4 regions of the Pseudocitrobacter cyperus genome follow, and region 2 is predicted to be linked to each of the others. Evidence: predicted binding sites of a transcription regulator. Region 2 holds the regulator's gene; each other region holds the start of a gene.
What was found. The regulator PurR, encoded in region 2, represses purine synthesis genes. The targets are predictions, from matches to a motif close to CANGCAAACGTTTGCNTG.
Positions count from the first base shown of each region.

Region 1 (4,184 bases), 680 kb from region 2:
ATCGGTAAAATCTTTGTTATTGACAATACCTACGATGAAAGGGGCAGAGTCAACGAAGTTAATATGGTTATTGGTCTGGTTTCTAAGAGTGAAATTTCCAGATGTAACAAAATATAGATATTTTTCACGCTGTAACCTGAAGTTCTCTTCCGCTATTGTCACTGATTCATAATTAGCATGCTTGATAATGTGTTCAACAATGAGTTCCAGGGATGCAATGGGTTTTTGAGTATATGACTTCATTTTAGCGTATTGTGACTTCCAGTTGTAAGGTAAGACCAAAATTCTCAAACGCATAAGGTTTAAGCTGAAAATATGTACAGGGCGCTGATGATGTTTGAATACACCATTTAATGAAACAGTCTAATAAGCTCTTGTACCCTGCGTAAGGGCTGTGCCGTGGCCTTATTATATTGATAAATCTGAAAAAGTGACGAAATAAAATTCTTTTAAGATTTATCTCAAATTATCCTTGCCTGAACTATGGTTAAAAATGCTAAGATAAACTATCCAGGACGTTGACAATATTCTGGAATTTGCGTTTGTTTATATATGTATAATTTTGTCAAATTTCCATTACCAATACCGCATATTCCTGTGAGGAAAAAATGTTCTCTAAAAAAGCAGCATCCATATTTATTCTATTTATTATTTCCGGATGTTCGGCAGAAAATACAAATAAAAATGCGAATAAACCGGCCAGCAACCCGGAGCAGCAACAGAGTACCACGCCCACTGCTTCAGGCGATTTCAGTACCCTGATACTGAACTGTATGGATGCAAAAGGGGAGAAGGCGACGGCAGTGTTGAAGTCGAAAGATGAAACGCTGACGATGAAGGGGGAGGTTTTCCACTATATTGCGCCGACCCGCGCAGATGCGAATCTGGTTGTTATGGACTTTAAAACGCGTGACAGCAAAAATCCCCGCTACCTGCATGTCGACATGAGCAAACCGGTCATTTTCCCGATGCAGGTGACAGCGGCAGGGCAGAAAGAAGATTACAGATGTGAATCCAGTAAATGATGATCGCCGGATGATACAAGGCTCATCCGGCGATTTTTATGCGTGTTCAAATTGTTGATGAAATGATGGGACGCGGATATCGCGACGGTGGAGCGCCTGCCAGAACGTTTCCAGTGCGCTATCGAGACGGCTTTGCAGATTTGGGCTGAAATGAGGTTTATGCTGGTAGTCCGTTACCTGGCTGTCGTCGGCAAATACACCGTGGAGAATTTCCTGGGCCTTCAGTGCGCTTAATACGGGCTTGAGGGCGTAATCGACCGCCAGCATATGGGCAACCGTCCCACCGGTTGCTAATGGTAATACCACTTTTCCATCCAGTGCCCGTTCGGGCAACAGATCCAACAGTGTTTTTAATGCGCCGGAAAACGATGCTTTATAAACCGGCGTGGCAACGATTAGGCCATCGGCCTGCGCCAGTTGCTCAGTCAGCGTTTTTAGCGCCGGGCTATCAAAACGGGCATACAGCAGATCTTCCGGCTCGAAATTCTGTAGATGCCAGTGACAAACTTCGACATCTACTGCCGCCAGTTTTTCGCGGGCGTACTCAAGCAGAGCGCTGGAGCGGGAAGGAAAACGGGGGCTTCCCGCTAAGGTGATGACGCGCATACTCTCTCCTTATAACAAAATGCTTGTATTTATCTAACATTGATAACATTAAGGGTGAGTCTCGCAGAGCCTCGGGCGAACGCTAAATAATTTATCTGCGGTTCGATTGCCGAAAAACGCATATGGCAGTCGTGCTGGACAAGCCAGACGAAGAACGAAAGAAGAAGTGCCAGGGAAAACGATTGCGTTTAATACGCTTTTTTTGCCACAGGTCAATTCCCTTTCTGTGCTGGATAGCACATAATACGCCCCCGGTTTGCACACCGGGAATCCAGGAGAGTTCATGTACTACCCCTTCGTTCGTAAAGCCCTTTTCCAGCTCGATCCTGAGCGCGCTCATGAATTAACTTTTCAATCATTACGCCGGGTGACCGGAACGCCGTTTGAAGCACTGGTTCGCCAGAAAGTGCCTTCAAAGCCGGTGAGCTGTATGGGACTAACCTTCAAGAACCCGTTGGGTCTGGCGGCAGGTCTGGACAAAAATGGTGAGTGTATTGATGCACTCGGCGCGATGGGTTTTGGTTCGATCGAGATAGGAACCGTAACGCCCCGTCCGCAACCAGGTAATGACAAGCCGAGGATCTTCCGTCTGGTCGATGCCGAAGGGTTGATCAACCGTATGGGCTTTAATAACCTGGGTGTTGATAACCTGGTTGAGAACGTTAAAAAAGCGCATTTTGATGGCATTCTGGGTATTAATATTGGCAAAAATAAAGATACGCCAGTTGAGCAAGGCAAAGATGACTATCTGATTTGTATGGAAAAAATCTATGCTTATGCCGGATATATTGCCATTAATATCTCCTCACCAAATACCCCAGGGCTACGCACCCTGCAATATGGCGAAGCACTCGACGATTTGCTTTCTGGTATTAAAAATAAACAAGCTGAACTCCAGGCAAAACATCATAAATATGTTCCTGTGGCGGTGAAGATCGCGCCGGATCTTTCTCCTGAGGAGTTGATCCAGGTTGCCGATAGTTTAGTTCGCCATAATATTGATGGGGTGATCGCGACGAATACTACACTGGATCGTTCCCTGGTTCAGGGGATGAAGAATTGCGATGAAATGGGCGGATTAAGTGGTCGTCCATTGCAATTAAAAAGCACCGAAATTATTCGTATGCTCGCCGCGGAATTAAACGGTCGTCTGCCGATCATTGGTGTTGGCGGGATTGACTCGGTGATTGCTGCACGAGAGAAACTGGCTGCTGGCGCAACGCTCGTGCAGATCTACTCCGGTTTTATTTTTAAAGGCCCGCCGCTGATTAAAGAAATCGTAACTCATATCTAATCTTTTATCTCATTATGTGAACCAGGGCTTTATTTTAAGCCCTGGTTGCTTTATATTTCATTATTGTTGCTTATTTAGACATTTTGGTCTTTTATTATTTAGGCTGTAAACGAAACGGAAAAGATTACAAAGCAATCGGATGCTAAAAATGAGGGGAGCGGACAATGCGAATTAAACCGGATGACAACTGGCGTTGGTATTATGATGAAGAGCATGATCGAATGATGCTCGATTTAGCCAATGGCATGCTGTTCCGTTCGCGTTATGCCCGTCGGATGCTGACGCCTGATGCCTTTGACCCCAGCGGATTTTGCGTCGATGACGCCGCGCTCTATTTCTCATTTGAAGAAAAATGCCGCGACCTGGAACTCTCTAAAGAACACCGCGCCGAACTCATTCTGAATGCGCTGGTAGCGATTCGTTTTCTAAAACCGCAAATGCCGAAAAGCTGGCACTTCCGCGCCCATAGCGATAACTGGTCGCCTGCTACAGGTGATGCTGCCTGCGTCTGGTTAAGTGATACCGACCAACAGGTGAATCTGCTGGTGGTTGAGCCCGGTGATAACGCCGCGCTTTGCCTGTTGGCGCAGCCAGGATTGGTGCTGGCGGGGCGAACCATGCAATTAGGCGATGCGATTAAGGTGATGAATGACAGGCTGCAACCCCAGCCTGGTCTGGCGGGTTACAGCCTGGAACAGGCCGTTTAACTGCGTAATTTCAGCGCCGTTTTCGGCACGCAGCTACAGCTCAATATTGTGCCATCATTGCCAACGGCACTCTTCTTGAGCGGGCTGACTTCGCCTTCCTCAAGTGTTATCCGACAGCTCCCGCAAATACCTGCCCGACAGGAGTAGGGGATTCGGATTCCCTGCTGTTCCAGTTGCTCCAGTAAAACCTGCTGGTTATTTCCGGTAAAAGCCTGACCCTGCCAGTTGATTTCCACCTTTGTCGTCTGTGTGCCGGGAAGCGCCTGGCTCTCATCGTCTTCCCCGGCGCCATAGATCTTTCCGGGCCCGGTCGCTAATATTTCGACTTCATCGCCCACACGAATCACGCCGCTGCTGCGCGGGATCAGGTTCTGCCCAAAATCAACGTCGCCATTATCCTGGGCGGTGCGGAATGATTGCAGCGTATGCAACGGTTCTCCCGCAGGATGTTTCTGACCCCGCTCCGGGCTAATGGTGGTAAAGATACAGCGACTGCAGGGTTTCACCACATCAAAGACCACTTCACCAATACGAAGGGTTTTCCAGCTATCT
Region 1 is NZ_JAYMYY010000001.1:1,020,714-1,024,897, reverse strand. Features, by position in the region: gene VSR74_RS05055 (helix-turn-helix domain-containing protein) at 1-243, opposite strand, end outside; gene VSR74_RS05050 (hypothetical protein) at 609-1,025, shown strand; gene ssuE (NADPH-dependent FMN reductase) at 1,062-1,631, opposite strand; gene pyrD (quinone-dependent dihydroorotate dehydrogenase) at 1,915-2,925, shown strand; gene zapC (cell division protein ZapC) at 3,090-3,632, shown strand; gene VSR74_RS05030 (YcbX family protein) at 3,629-4,184, opposite strand, start outside.
Region 1: a site for PurR is predicted at 1,803-1,820, ahead of pyrD (quinone-dependent dihydroorotate dehydrogenase). Genes of this name have one in related genera too.

Region 2 (4,184 bases):
GACCAATGGCTGTCGGGCTGTAACCCATGGCATTGAGGATAAATGGCGACCCGGTCAGCCAGGCAAAGAAGCTGGCGGAACAGGCGGCGTATATCAACACGTTGCCGCGGTAATCCTGACTGCGCAGCAGCTTCATAAAGGTCAGTTTGTCCGGGTTTGCGGACACTTTCGGGTGGGCGGGCTTCAGGCGCAGCGCCGGGATCATCAAAATCAGCGTAATGATAAACAGCGTGGTGAAAATAGCCTGCCACTCGAAGTGATGCAGGATCCAGCTTCCCAGCAGGGGGGCCAGTGCCGGAGAGAGGCCAACCAGCGGCATAATCGTGGCGAAAATACGGTTGATACGCTGCGCCGGATAGTAGTCTGTGACCATTGCCTGCCAGGTGACAGCCGCTGCGCAGACGCCGACCGCCTGGATAAAACGCAGCACCAGCAGTATGCTGGCATCGCGCACCCACAGCATTCCCAGGCAGCCGAAGGCGAAAATCGCCAGGCCTGTTAACAAAATCGGTTTGCGGCCATAACGGTCAGAGAGCGGCCCCCACAGCAGTTGCGCGATAGCAAATCCGGCAAGGAACAGACTCAGGCTGGCACTGACGGCAGACGCCGGTGTTTGCAAATCGCTCTGAATGGCGGCAAAGGCCGGAAGATACATATCAGTGGCCAGGAAGCCCAATACGCTCAGGCCCGCCAGCCAGACTAAAAATCCTTTCCCAGGTTGCATAAAAACGCCTTTTCTTGTGTCGGAAGAGGCTGAGAGTGTAGAGAGTGAAATCTGGCTTGTGAAACGCTAATATTTGCGGCCTGGTTTCAAAAATTTTGTAGGCAGAGCATGTGGTCTGAATATTCACTGGAAGTGGTTGATGCCGTTGCGCGTAACGGCAGCTTTAGCGGTGCGGCGAATGAACTGCACCGGGTACCTTCAGCAATCAGTTACACGGTGCGGCAACTGGAAGAGTGGCTGGCGGTTCCGCTGTTCGAACGCCGTCATCGCGATGTTGAGCTGACGCCTGCGGGGGCGTGGTTTTTGAAAGAAGGGCGTTCTGTTATCAAAAAAATGCAGATCACTCGTCAGCAGTGCCAGCAAATTGCCAATGGCTGGCGCGGTCAACTGGCCATTGCGGTTGATAATATCGTCAGGCCTGAGCGCACCCGGCAGATGATTGTCGATTTCTATCGGCACTTCAGTGATGTTGAACTGCTGGTTTATCAGGAAGTGTTCAACGGCGTCTGGGATGCGCTGGCAGATGGCCGGGTTGAGCTGGCGATTGGCGCGACGCAGGCGATCCCCGTTGGGGGGCGTTATGCCTTTCGCGATATGGGTATGCTGAGCTGGCAGTGCGTGGTGGCAAGCCAGCATCCTCTGGCGAAGATGAGCGGGCCATTTAGCGATGATACATTGCGCAACTGGCCTTCGCTGGTGCGTGAGGATACTTCGCGCTCGTTGCCAAAACGAATCACCTGGCTGCTGGATAACCAGAAACGGGTTGTGGTACCAGACTGGGGCTCTTCAGAGACCTGTTTATCCGCGGGGCTTTGCGTCGGAATGGTGCCAGAACATTTTGCGCGTCCGAAGATAGACACGGGCGAGTGGGTGGCACTGGAACTGGAAAACCCTTTTCCGGATGCGGCTTGTTGTCTGACGTGGCAGCAAAACGATACATCTGTAGCGTTAGGCTGGCTGCTGGACTATCTGGGCGACAGTGAAACGCTGAACAGCGAGTGGCTGCGAACGCCGGAAAATGGCGTTCGCAGAGAGCCTTAACGACGGTAATCGCGGAAGGGGCCGTCGGCGACGGAACGGCGCTCGATGAGGCGCGGATGGACTTCAATCGACTGCGACTCTTCGCGTTTGCTGACAATTCTGTCCATCAGCATATTAAAGGCGGTTTCCCCGAGGGAGTCTTTAGGCTGGTGGATAGTGGTCAACGCCGGCGTAAAGAAGCGAGAGTTGCGCACGTTGTCGTAACCAATCAGGGAGATATCCTGCGGGACGCGTAGTCCCATTTCATCAGCGGCGCAGAGCGCACCCATCGCCATGACATCACCACCGCAGAAAATGGCCGTCGGACGCGGATTCTGCGAGAGGATTTGCTGCATGGCGCGATAGCCGGATTCAGGCTCGAAATCACCCTGAACGATCCAGTTGGACGGCACATTAATATGCATCTCTTCCATCGCTTTCATAAAACCGGCCAGGCGGCCCGCACCGGTGTTACGCTCAAGCGGGCCGGGGATGACGCCAATTTCGCGGTGGCCACGTTCCACCAGATAACGGCCTGCCATATAGCCACCTTCGAAGGCGTTATCAATGACCGAGTCAGTAAAATCAGCTTTGGCTTCGCCCCAGTCCATCACCACCATCGGAATATTGCGATACTCTTCCAGCATCTGCAGCAGCGATTCCGGATATTCAGAACACATCACCAGCAGGCCGTCTACGCGCTTTTGCGCCATCATAGAGAGGTAAGCGCGCTGCTTCTCAAGATTGTTCCAGGCGTTGCCAAGGATCAGGGTATAGCCTTTCTGAAAACAGTTTTTCTCAACGGCTTCAATTATTTCAGCGAAGTAGGCCGCTTCACTACTGGTTGCCAACAAACCAATGGATTTGGTGTGATTGACTTTCAGACTACGGGCGACGGCGCTTGGAGAGTAGTGGAGCTCTTTGATTGCCGCCCATACCGCTTCCCGCGTATCCTCGGCGACAAAGCGCGTCTTGTTAATCACATGTGATACAGTTGTAGTGGAAACGTTTGCGCGTTTCGCTACATCTTTAATAGTTGCCATTCCATCTCACTCCAGACCCGGGCCTGCCCCCGTTCGATTAACTACGAAAACGTTTGCCTTCACTCACCCTGACGCAATGTTATGAATTGCGGTTCGCCGGGAAAACGACACAGGACGACAGGAGGGGGTCAATGGCCGATACACTTATAAATTAGCGTCGAATTTTGTCTGATCTTTGGCAAAAGTGGAAGCGCAAAATCGGTTATCGTGTGAAATCAGAGAAGATTTTTGCTATTAAGTGTGCAAAAATGATTTAACTCACTTTTGGTGTGGTGATAACAAGGAGAAAAATTGATGAGTACTGAACTGAAGATGTCAATTACCACGACGGTTATTACGCTGGCGCTGATCGTGGCGGCCGGGCTAACTGCCGTCCTGCATTAATTCATTTCGCAGGGAGAGTTCACTCTCCCTCACTTCAATTCCTCATATCGATTGTTATCACATCAGCAAAACTATTTTGCTAATTTGTACACTTCTGTTTTTTTGTGATCGATGTCATGCTTTTGCCTTCAGTTGTCACGCCGTCCAGATTTGCGGCAAACCGGAGTCATTGCATGAAAGTCAATTTTCCCTTACTGGCGTTAGCCATTGGCGCATTTGGGATTGGCACCACCGAATTTTCGCCGATGGGGCTCTTACCTGTTATCGCTGAAGGGGTTGATGTTTCAATTCCTGCCGCAGGTATGTTAATCAGCGCCTACGCTGTAGGGGTGATGGTGGGTGCGCCGCTGATGACGTTACTGCTCTCCCATCGTGCGCGGCGCAATGCCTTAATCTTCCTGATGACGATTTTCACCCTCGGCAATGTGCTCTCGGCTATCGCGCCGGATTACACCACCCTGATGCTCTCGCGCATTATTACCAGCCTCAACCATGGCGCATTCTTTGGCCTGGGCTCGGTGGTTGCGGCAAGCGTGGTGCCAAAACACAAACAAGCCAGCGCGGTCGCCACTATGTTTATGGGGCTGACGATTGCCAACATCGGCGGTGTTCCCGCAGCCACCTGGCTTGGCGAAACCATCGGCTGGCGGATGTCGTTCCTGGCAACGGCGGGTCTTGGCGTGATTTCGATAGTTAGCCTGTGGCTCTCGTTACCGCAGGGCGGGGCAGGTGAAAAACCGGATGTGAAACGCGAACTTTCGGTGCTGGTGCGCCCGCAGGTGCTTTCCGCTTTGCTGACGACGGTGCTCGGTGCGGGAGCGATGTTTACGCTCTATACCTATATTTCGCCGGTATTGCACACCATTACCGATGCATCCTCTACCTTTATCACATTGATGCTGGTGCTGATTGGCGTCGGTTTTTCTCTGGGGAACTACCTCGGCGGTAAGTTTGCCGATCGTTCCGTCAGCGGCACGCTGAAGGGATTTTTGTTGCTTCTGATGTTGATAATG
Region 2 is NZ_JAYMYY010000001.1:341,454-345,637, forward strand. Features, by position in the region: gene punC (purine nucleoside transporter PunC) at 1-724, opposite strand, end outside; gene punR (DNA-binding transcriptional activator PunR) at 833-1,765, shown strand; gene purR (HTH-type transcriptional repressor PurR) at 1,762-2,787, opposite strand; gene cydH (cytochrome bd-I oxidase subunit CydH) at 3,082-3,171, shown strand; gene VSR74_RS01695 (MFS transporter) at 3,345-4,184, shown strand, end outside.

Region 3 (4,184 bases), on a different contig from region 2:
GAAGAACTATGCCGAGAAAACCGGGCGCATTGTCACCTGCGAAAACCACAGCATTCATAACGGGCTGGGTTCGGCGGTGGCGGAAGTTCTGGTGGAAACCTGTCCGGTGCCGATGCGTCGCGTGGGCGTGAAAGAGCGCTATGGTCAGGTAGGAACGCAGGATTTTCTCGAACAGGAGTATGGGCTGACGCGTGATGATATCGTCGCGGCGGCAAGGGAACTGCTGTAGTTCAGGTATGAAAAAGCGGCCGTAAGGCCGCTTAATATGGAGACGGAGCGCAATACGTATTAAATCGCCCAACCGCCCGCATAAAACGCCACCAGCGCCACCGCAATCACGACAGTGCCGATGTTCAGCTTACGCCATTCGCCTGATACCACGCGGCCAATCACCAGCGTCGCAAAACCAATCATGATGCCGGTAACAATGTTACAGGTGAGCACGATGAATACCGCGGTGATCAGGCCGGACATCGCATCAACAAAGTCGTTGAAATCGATGCGCGCCACGTTGCTCAGCATCAGCAGGCCAACGTACATCAGCGCCGGAGCGGTGGCATAGGCCGGAACCAGATAAGAGAGCGGAGAAAGGAACAGGATCAGCAGGAACAGGATACCGACGGTGATCGCCGTTAGACCCGTTTTACCCCCCGCCGCCGTCCCGGCCGCAGATTCGATATATACCGCCGCAGGCGCTGCGCCGACAACTGCCGAGAATACGCTGCTCAGGGAATCGGTGGTCAGCGCTTTACCGCCGTTGATGATCTGCCCGTCTTTATCCAGCAGGTTAGCCTGACCGGCGACGGCACGGATCGTCCCGGTGGCATCAAATACCGCCGTCATGACCAACGCCAGTACGCTTGGCAGAACAATAGGGTTCAGCGCGCCCATGATATCCAGGCTACCAATCAGCGAGTGACCGTTCTCATCGCTGAGGGAAGGCATCGCGAAAATACCGGAGAAGTGTACATTCGGGTCGAAAATCAGGCCGACAATCGAGACGCCAATAATAGTCAGCAGAATGCCGCCCGGCACTTTCAGTTTTTCGAGGCCGATAATCATCGCCAGGCCCACCAGCGACATGATCACCGGGAAGCTGGCGAAGTGACCGAGCGCAACCGGCAAACCATCCAGCGGGTTCTTGATCACCAGACCGACGCCGTTGGCCGCAATCAGCAGCAGGAACAGACCGATACCAATCCCCGTGCCGTGCGCGATGCCTTGCGGTAAATTGCGTAAAATCCAGCTACGGATGCCCGTCGCAGAGATAATGGTAAACAGCACCCCCATCAGGAAGACCGCGCCCAGCGCAACCGGTATGCTGATCTGCTGCCCCAACACCAGGCTAAACGCGGTGAAGGCGGTCAGTGAAATCGCACAACCGATTGCCAGCGGCAGGTTCGCCCACAGGCCCATCACGAGAGAACCCACGCCCGCCACCAGGCAGGTGGCAACGAAGACCGCGGCAGGCGGGAAACCCGCTTTGCCGAGCATACCCGGCACGACGATAACGGAATAAACCATCGCCAGGAAGGTGGTGAGACCGGCGACTATCTCCTGACGAACGGAGCTACCACGAGCAGAAATTTTAAACCAGGCGTCGAGTGAACCGCCGGTACGCGCTGAAGGCGTAGACATAGAAAACATCCCCTGAAAATTTTTATCATTCGTTCGTAAGCGTGGTGGACCATCCCCTGTTTGTTAATCGTCATCTCCATGTGCTTTATCTTTGCGGCAAAGGGGAGCCGAAAAAAAGCAAACGATTAACTCCGCGCCGACAAAACGGTTGAGCAGAAAGCGTCAAAAATCCCGTCTGAGCACGACGGAAATTAAAGGCAAACGATTATCTGGTTTTTATGACACCATTTTCAACTGATGTTTACGCCATTTCGCTAAAATTCGCTTATGACGATGAATAAATCGCCAACACATGCGCAAACGTTATCGTTAGTGCGCAATCCGGCAACAATTGCGTTGCAAATATGGCCTCATTCACCGGGAAGCGAAAATGGCCCGCCTTTCTCAATCGCCTGCTGCCAGGCTGGACGCGCTTCAACACGCGCCTTCCAGGCGGTGATATTCGGCAGGGAAGAGAGCCCACCACGGGAAAGTAGCGCAAACAGGGGAAAACTCATCTGGATATCCGCCATGCTGAGTTCGTCGCCCGCGAACCACGGCGTTTTCGCAAGATGCGATTCAATAAAACTGGCGTGGGTCGCAATCTGATTATTCAGCCAGGCTTTCTGTACGCCCGTTCCCAGCACTTTCCCTACCGTGCGCAACCCCAGCGGCACGGGTGATTTACCGAGCATCTGCAACACCAGCTTGATCATCATAATCGACATCAACGAGCCTTCGGCATAATGCAGCCAGAAGCGATACTGCAATTTGCCGTCGGGATCCTGCGGTTTAAAGCGATTATCGGGATCGCCAATATCCTGCAAATATTCGAGAATCGCCCCCGATTCAGCGATAACGTGTCCGTTATCTTCGACAATCGGTGATTTGCCGAGTGGGTGGATTTTTTTCAGGGTATCCGGCGCCAGCATATCCGCGCCACGCTGATAGCGGACGATCTGATAGGGCAGGTTCAACTCTTCCAGCGCCCAGAGCACACGCTGTGAGCGGGATTGATTGAGGTGATGGACGGTTAACATGGTTTTCTCCGCAGGTTTGTTCAAATTAACTATAGGAACAGACGGCACTCCGCGTAAAAATTGCGGCGAAAAAAACGCCAATTCGGCTGGAAAACAGGGGGAGGAGAAGTAGACTTAAAGTGTCAGCACAAACCGGAACCTCCAACCCCATGCTCGACCGAGGGATGCTGATGTCGGGGGAAACCCTCCCATGAACCAGTGGGATAGAGCGAAAGACAAAGACCGGAACATACGAAAGCGCCCAGTTGTGGCGCTTTCGTTTTTTATTCCTCTTCTAACAGACGTGCGCCCGTCCCCTCTTCTCCCAGCTTGTCGCCAGGGTTACGCAACGGGCAGTCGCGCAGAGACATACAGCCGCAACCGATGCAGCCATCGAGCTGGTCGCGCAGCGCTTCCATTGAGTGAATACGCTTATCCAGCTCCTGACGCCACTGGGTGGTCAGGCGTTTCCAGTCTTTTTGCCCCAGCGTGTGCCCTTCCGGCACCACCCCCAGCGATTCACCGATGGTCGCAAGCGGGATCCCCAACCGCTGGGCGATTTTAATAATTGCCACATAACGCAGTACATCACGTTTGTAGCGGCGTTGATTACCCGCGTTGCGCTGGCTGCGGATCAGCCCCTTACTTTCATAGAAGTGCAAAGCGGAGACAGCGACTCCGGTACGCTTCGCGACTTCGCCCGGTGTAAGCAGCGTTTTAATGCGCGTTGGTTTTTTTTCCATTTTCTGCTTTACCTCAAGTTAACTTGAGGAATTATACTCGCCAGCAACACAAAAGTTGAAGCAAAAATAGACAACGGGGAGAGCCTTATGTCCCATCGGGAAATTATTCAAACGCTTATCGAATGGATAGATGAACATATCGATCAACCACTTAACATTGATGTTGTTGCGAAGAAATCCGGTTACTCAAAGTGGTATCTGCAACGGATGTTCCGTACCGAGATGCGCCAGACGCTGGGTGACTATATTCGTCAACGCCGTCTGCTGCTGGCCGCGCAGGAGCTACGTAACACACAGCGCCCAATCTTCGATATCGCGATGGATCTGGGTTATGTTTCCCAGCAAACTTTCTCGCGCGTGTTCCGCCGTGAATTTGACCGCACGCCGAGCGACTATCGCCACCGCCTCTCTGCATAATGCGCTGCACCGGAAACCTGCCGGATGGCGCTTGCGCCTGTCCGGCCTACCTTTTTTAAAAACAGTGAGTTAGATTTAGCGCCTTCCAGGCCGCACGAAAGGTGCTGCCTTATGTAACTATTTTCAGGGGAAAATGGTGCAATTTGCTGCGTTTACTTCTGGTGAATAAAACAGCAATTGTGATATAGTTCACGTTATCGAGTGAAACAAAAAACAGCGTTTCATATCATTTGTGAATGCCTGTCGATAGCCAGAATGGACTGCACCTTTGTGAGAACGCCGCGCTGTCAGGGCATATACACAAAATCATTCAAGTTGCATCAAGGCGACAAGGGAGTGAATCCCCAGTCACGTACTTAAGTACGTGACTGGGGTGAGCGAGTGCAGT
Region 3 is NZ_JAYMYY010000008.1:73,633-77,816, forward strand. Features, by position in the region: gene VSR74_RS20160 (transketolase family protein) at 1-229, shown strand, start outside; gene VSR74_RS20165 (NCS2 family permease) at 289-1,638, opposite strand; gene VSR74_RS20170 (glutathione S-transferase family protein) at 1,989-2,657, opposite strand; gene soxR (redox-sensitive transcriptional activator SoxR) at 2,921-3,379, opposite strand; gene soxS (superoxide response transcriptional regulator SoxS) at 3,467-3,796, shown strand.
Region 3: a site for PurR is predicted at 1,833-1,850, ahead of VSR74_RS20165 (NCS2 family permease). Genes of this name have one in related genera too.

Region 4 (4,184 bases), on a different contig from region 2:
TCGTTCTGCAACTGCACCGCTTTGGCGTCGTCGTTACGCAGGGAATCGAGATAATCGAGGTATTGCTGGTCAACATCTTTGGTGACGTAGACGCCGTTGAACACGGAGCATTCAAACTGCTGAATATCCGGGTTTTCTGCGCGTACTGCGTCGATCAGATCGTTAAGATCCTGGAAGATGAGACCATCTGCGCCAATAATCTGGCGGATTTCATCCACTTCACGCCCGTGGGCAATCAGCTCGGTGGCGGTTGGCATGTCGATACCATACACGTTCGGGAAGCGAATTTCCGGTGCGGCTGACGCCAGATACACTTTCTTCGCTCCTGCTTCGCGCGCCATCTCGATAATCTGCTCTGAGGTGGTACCACGCACAATAGAGTCATCCACCAGCAGGACGTTTTTATCGCGGAACTCGGCGCGGTTGGCGTTCAGCTTGCGGCGCACGGATTTACGACGCAACTGCTGACCCGGCATGATAAAAGTACGACCCACATAGCGGTTTTTCACAAAGCCCTGGCGATACGGCTTATCCAGAATCCGGGCGATTTCCAGCGCGATATCGCAGGACGTTTCCGGAATCGGGATCACCACATCGATATCCAGATCTTCCCACTCGCGGGCAATTTTTTCGCCGAGTTTGGTGCCCATATTCACACGCGCGCTGTAGACGGAAATCTTGTCGATAAAGGAGTCCGGACGCGCGAAATAGACGTACTCGAACAGGCACGGGTTGCTGACCGGATTCTCTGCACACTGGCGGGTAAAGAGCTGACCCTTCTCGGTGATATATACCGCTTCGCCCGGCGCAACATCGCGCAGGAACTCAAAGCCCAGCGTATCCAGTGCCACGCTTTCGGAAGCAACCATATACTCGGTACGGCCATCGCCAACATCGCGCTTACCCAGCACCAGCGGGCGAATACCGTTCGGGTCGCGGAAGGCGACCATGCCATGGCCGATGATCATCGCCACGCACGCATAAGCGCCACGGATCTGGCGGTTAGTGGCCGCAATCGCGGCGAAGATGTTGTCGGCTTCCAGCGGATAATGGCGGAAGTTGTCGAGTTCACTGGCGAAGATATTCAGCAGGATCTCAGAATCAGAGGTGGTGTTGATGTGGCGGCGCTTCTCTTCGAACAGTTTCTCACGCAGTTCGTGCGCGTTGGTCAGATTACCATTATGCGCGAGCGTGATGCCATACGGGGAGTTAACGTAGAAAGGTTGCGCCTCGGACGCGCTGGAGCTGCCAGCGGTTGGGTAGCGCACATGACCAATCCCCATATTGCCCTGCATACGCTGCATATGGCGAGCTTCAAAGACATCGCTGACCAGCCCGTTTGCCTTACGTAACCGGAAGCAGTTGTTCGCATCAATGGTAATGATGCCCGCGGCATCCTGTCCACGATGCTGCAGCACCGTTAACGCATCATAAATCGACTGGTTGACCGGCATAACACCGGCGATACCGACAATACCGCACATACGTCTTTTCCTCGTTAAGCCACATCTCAGGACTTATGTCCTGGGCAAGAAACTTGACGAGCTTTGCAGATAGTCAAAGAACCATCTGATGATGAAACTGAACTGCGGGATAAGCTGCGATTTATGCCAGTCTTCGCTTTTCGCAACGCCCGTAAAGGTATCGAGGAAGAACAGAATAGCGGCGACGATTAACACCCCGCGCAGCGCACCAAAGCAGATGCCCAACACTCTGTCCGTTCCCGACAAACCGGTTTTTTCCACCAGTTGACCGATAACGTAGTTAACGATAGCGCCGACGATAAGCGTCGCGATAAACAGTACCGCGATAGCAATCCCGTTGCGAACCAGTTCATCATCAAAGCCCGTGAACCAGACGGACAGGTAAGTGTAGTAATGACTGGCGACAAAGAAGGCACAGCCCCATGTCACCAGCGATAACGCTTCACGAACAAAGCCACGGATAAGGCTAACCAGACAGGAAAAACCTATTACCGCGATAATGGCGTAATCAATCCAGACCATATGTGTCCCACGATGCTACGCCCTGTCATCCGGTTCGGGGCGCATTCTAACAGAAAAAGAAAACGTTTGCGTAGGGATTTCCTTTCCCTGCGAAAATAAAAATGGCGCTGAAAAAATGTTCAACGCCATCACTTCTGGAGGGGGTAAAACCCCCTCACCCTATCCCTCTCCCCATAGGGGAGAGGGGATCGCCCGAGCACGATGCTAAGTTCGGCGCTGGTTTTCCCCTCTCCCCTATGGGGAGAGGGTCGGGGTGAGGGGTCAGGCCACCTTTAATTCGGCGTATACCCCATCACCACCCCGCTCAGCCCGGAGAGTTGCTTAAGCTCACCAAGAGAACCTTTCAGCTTATCTTTCGACGCATCAGGCCCCACCAGAATGCGGGTAATTTTACCCTGAACTGGCGTGGAAGGCGACGTATAGACGCGATAGCCCGCACCGCGAAGCGACGCGACAATCTCGTTAACTTTATCGGCATTTTTCAACGCGCCAAGCTGTACCACATACGCCTTTCCTTCCGGCGCCGGTTTTTCAGCAGGCGCAGGTTTTGCCGGCGGCGCTTCGGTCGCGGCGGCGATTTGCTCGCTGGCGACATCGCGCGTTGGCTGCGGTTTAGGTTTTGGCTGTTCAACAGGCTTTGGTTTCGGTTTTGGTTGTTCAACCGGCGCAGGCGCAGGATCAATACCATTATTATTCGCCGCGGCAAAACGGCCAGGATCAAGCGATGGTGCCGCTGCGTCGCCCGCCCTCACCTCTTCCGCCGCGCCTTCCGGCGGCTGCGCAGGCAGCGCCTGCGTTGCCGTCGGCAACATATCCGGCTCATCGCGGTCGCCCGGTTTTGGCACCAGTGGGATCGCGGCAAACTCATCCTGGTAATGCTTTTTCTGCCCGTCGAGCAACCCTGGCAGCACGATAACCCCCAGCGCTACCAGCACAATCGTCCCGACTAAGCGGTTCTGAAACTTACTTGCCACCGGTTCTCCCCGCGTCTAACTCTTCCATTACATGCGCTACCGTGTGGAAGGAACCACACACCAGCACCGTATCATCCGGCCCGGCATCGGCCATTGCCGCATGCCACGCCTGTGCCACACTGGCGTAGACTGTCCCTGCGCGTAGATGTTCCACAAGCTGTTCAGCCGTGGCTCCGCGAGGCCCTTCTAAAGGCGCACAATACCAGCTATCGACAACGCCTTCCAGACACGCCAGCGTGCCGGCAATATCCTTATCATGCAGCATACCAATAACCGCCAGAACGCGCCCGGTTAGCGGCTCAGATTTGAGACGCCCGGCGAGATATGCGGCCGCATGCGGGTTATGTGCGACATCGAGGATCACGCGCGGCGAGGCCTGAATCGTCTGGAAGCGCCCGGGCAGAATCGCGCTGGCGATGCCTTCACGAATGGCCTGTTCGCTAACCTTCAGGCCGCTGGCGCGCAGCGCAGCCAGTGCGGTAGCGGCGTTTGGTTGCGGCACCTGCGGCAACGGCAGCGTGTCCAGGCGGCCTGTCGCATCGCTAAACCACCAGCTTTGCGCATCGACGCCATACTGCCAGGCTACGTCCCGCTGTAACAACTGTGCGCCCTTTTCACGAGCAACATCAGCGATAGTCGCTGGCATATCAGGCTCCCCCACCACCGCCGGACGCCCGGCGCGGAAAATCCCGGCTTTTTCGCGACCAATACTTTCGCGGTCTGGCCCCAGCCAGTCGGTGTGATCCAGCGCGATACTGGTAATGACCGCCACATCCGGGTCTACCAGATTCGTCGCATCCAGTCGCCCGCCGAGCCCAACTTCGAGAATAACCACATCCAGCCCCGCCTGCTTAAACAGCCACAGCGCAGAGAGGGTGCCATATTCAAAATAGCTCAGGGAGATATCGCCTCGCGCCTGTTCAATAGCCGCGAAAGAAGCCGTATGCGCGCTTTCTGCAAGCTCTGCGCCCTGTACGCGCACACGCTCCGTATAGCGCACCAGATGAGGAGAGCTGTAAACACCCACCTTATAGCCTGCCGCCATCAGCATCGCTTCCAGCGTCCGACAGGTCGTGCCTTTGCCGTTGGTTCCGGCCACGGTGAAGACGAAGGGCGCCGGTTTCTGCACATTGAGCCGGGCTGCCACCTCGCCCACGCGTTCCAGACCCAGGTCGATGGTTTTGGTGTGGAGATGTTCCAGATA
Region 4 is NZ_JAYMYY010000004.1:26,115-30,298, reverse strand. Features, by position in the region: gene purF (amidophosphoribosyltransferase) at 1-1,484, opposite strand, end outside; gene cvpA (colicin V production protein) at 1,518-2,006, opposite strand; gene dedD (cell division protein DedD) at 2,279-2,980, opposite strand; gene folC (bifunctional tetrahydrofolate synthase/dihydrofolate synthase) at 2,970-4,184, opposite strand, start outside.
Region 4: a site for PurR is predicted at 2,062-2,079, ahead of cvpA (colicin V production protein). Genes of this name have one in related genera too.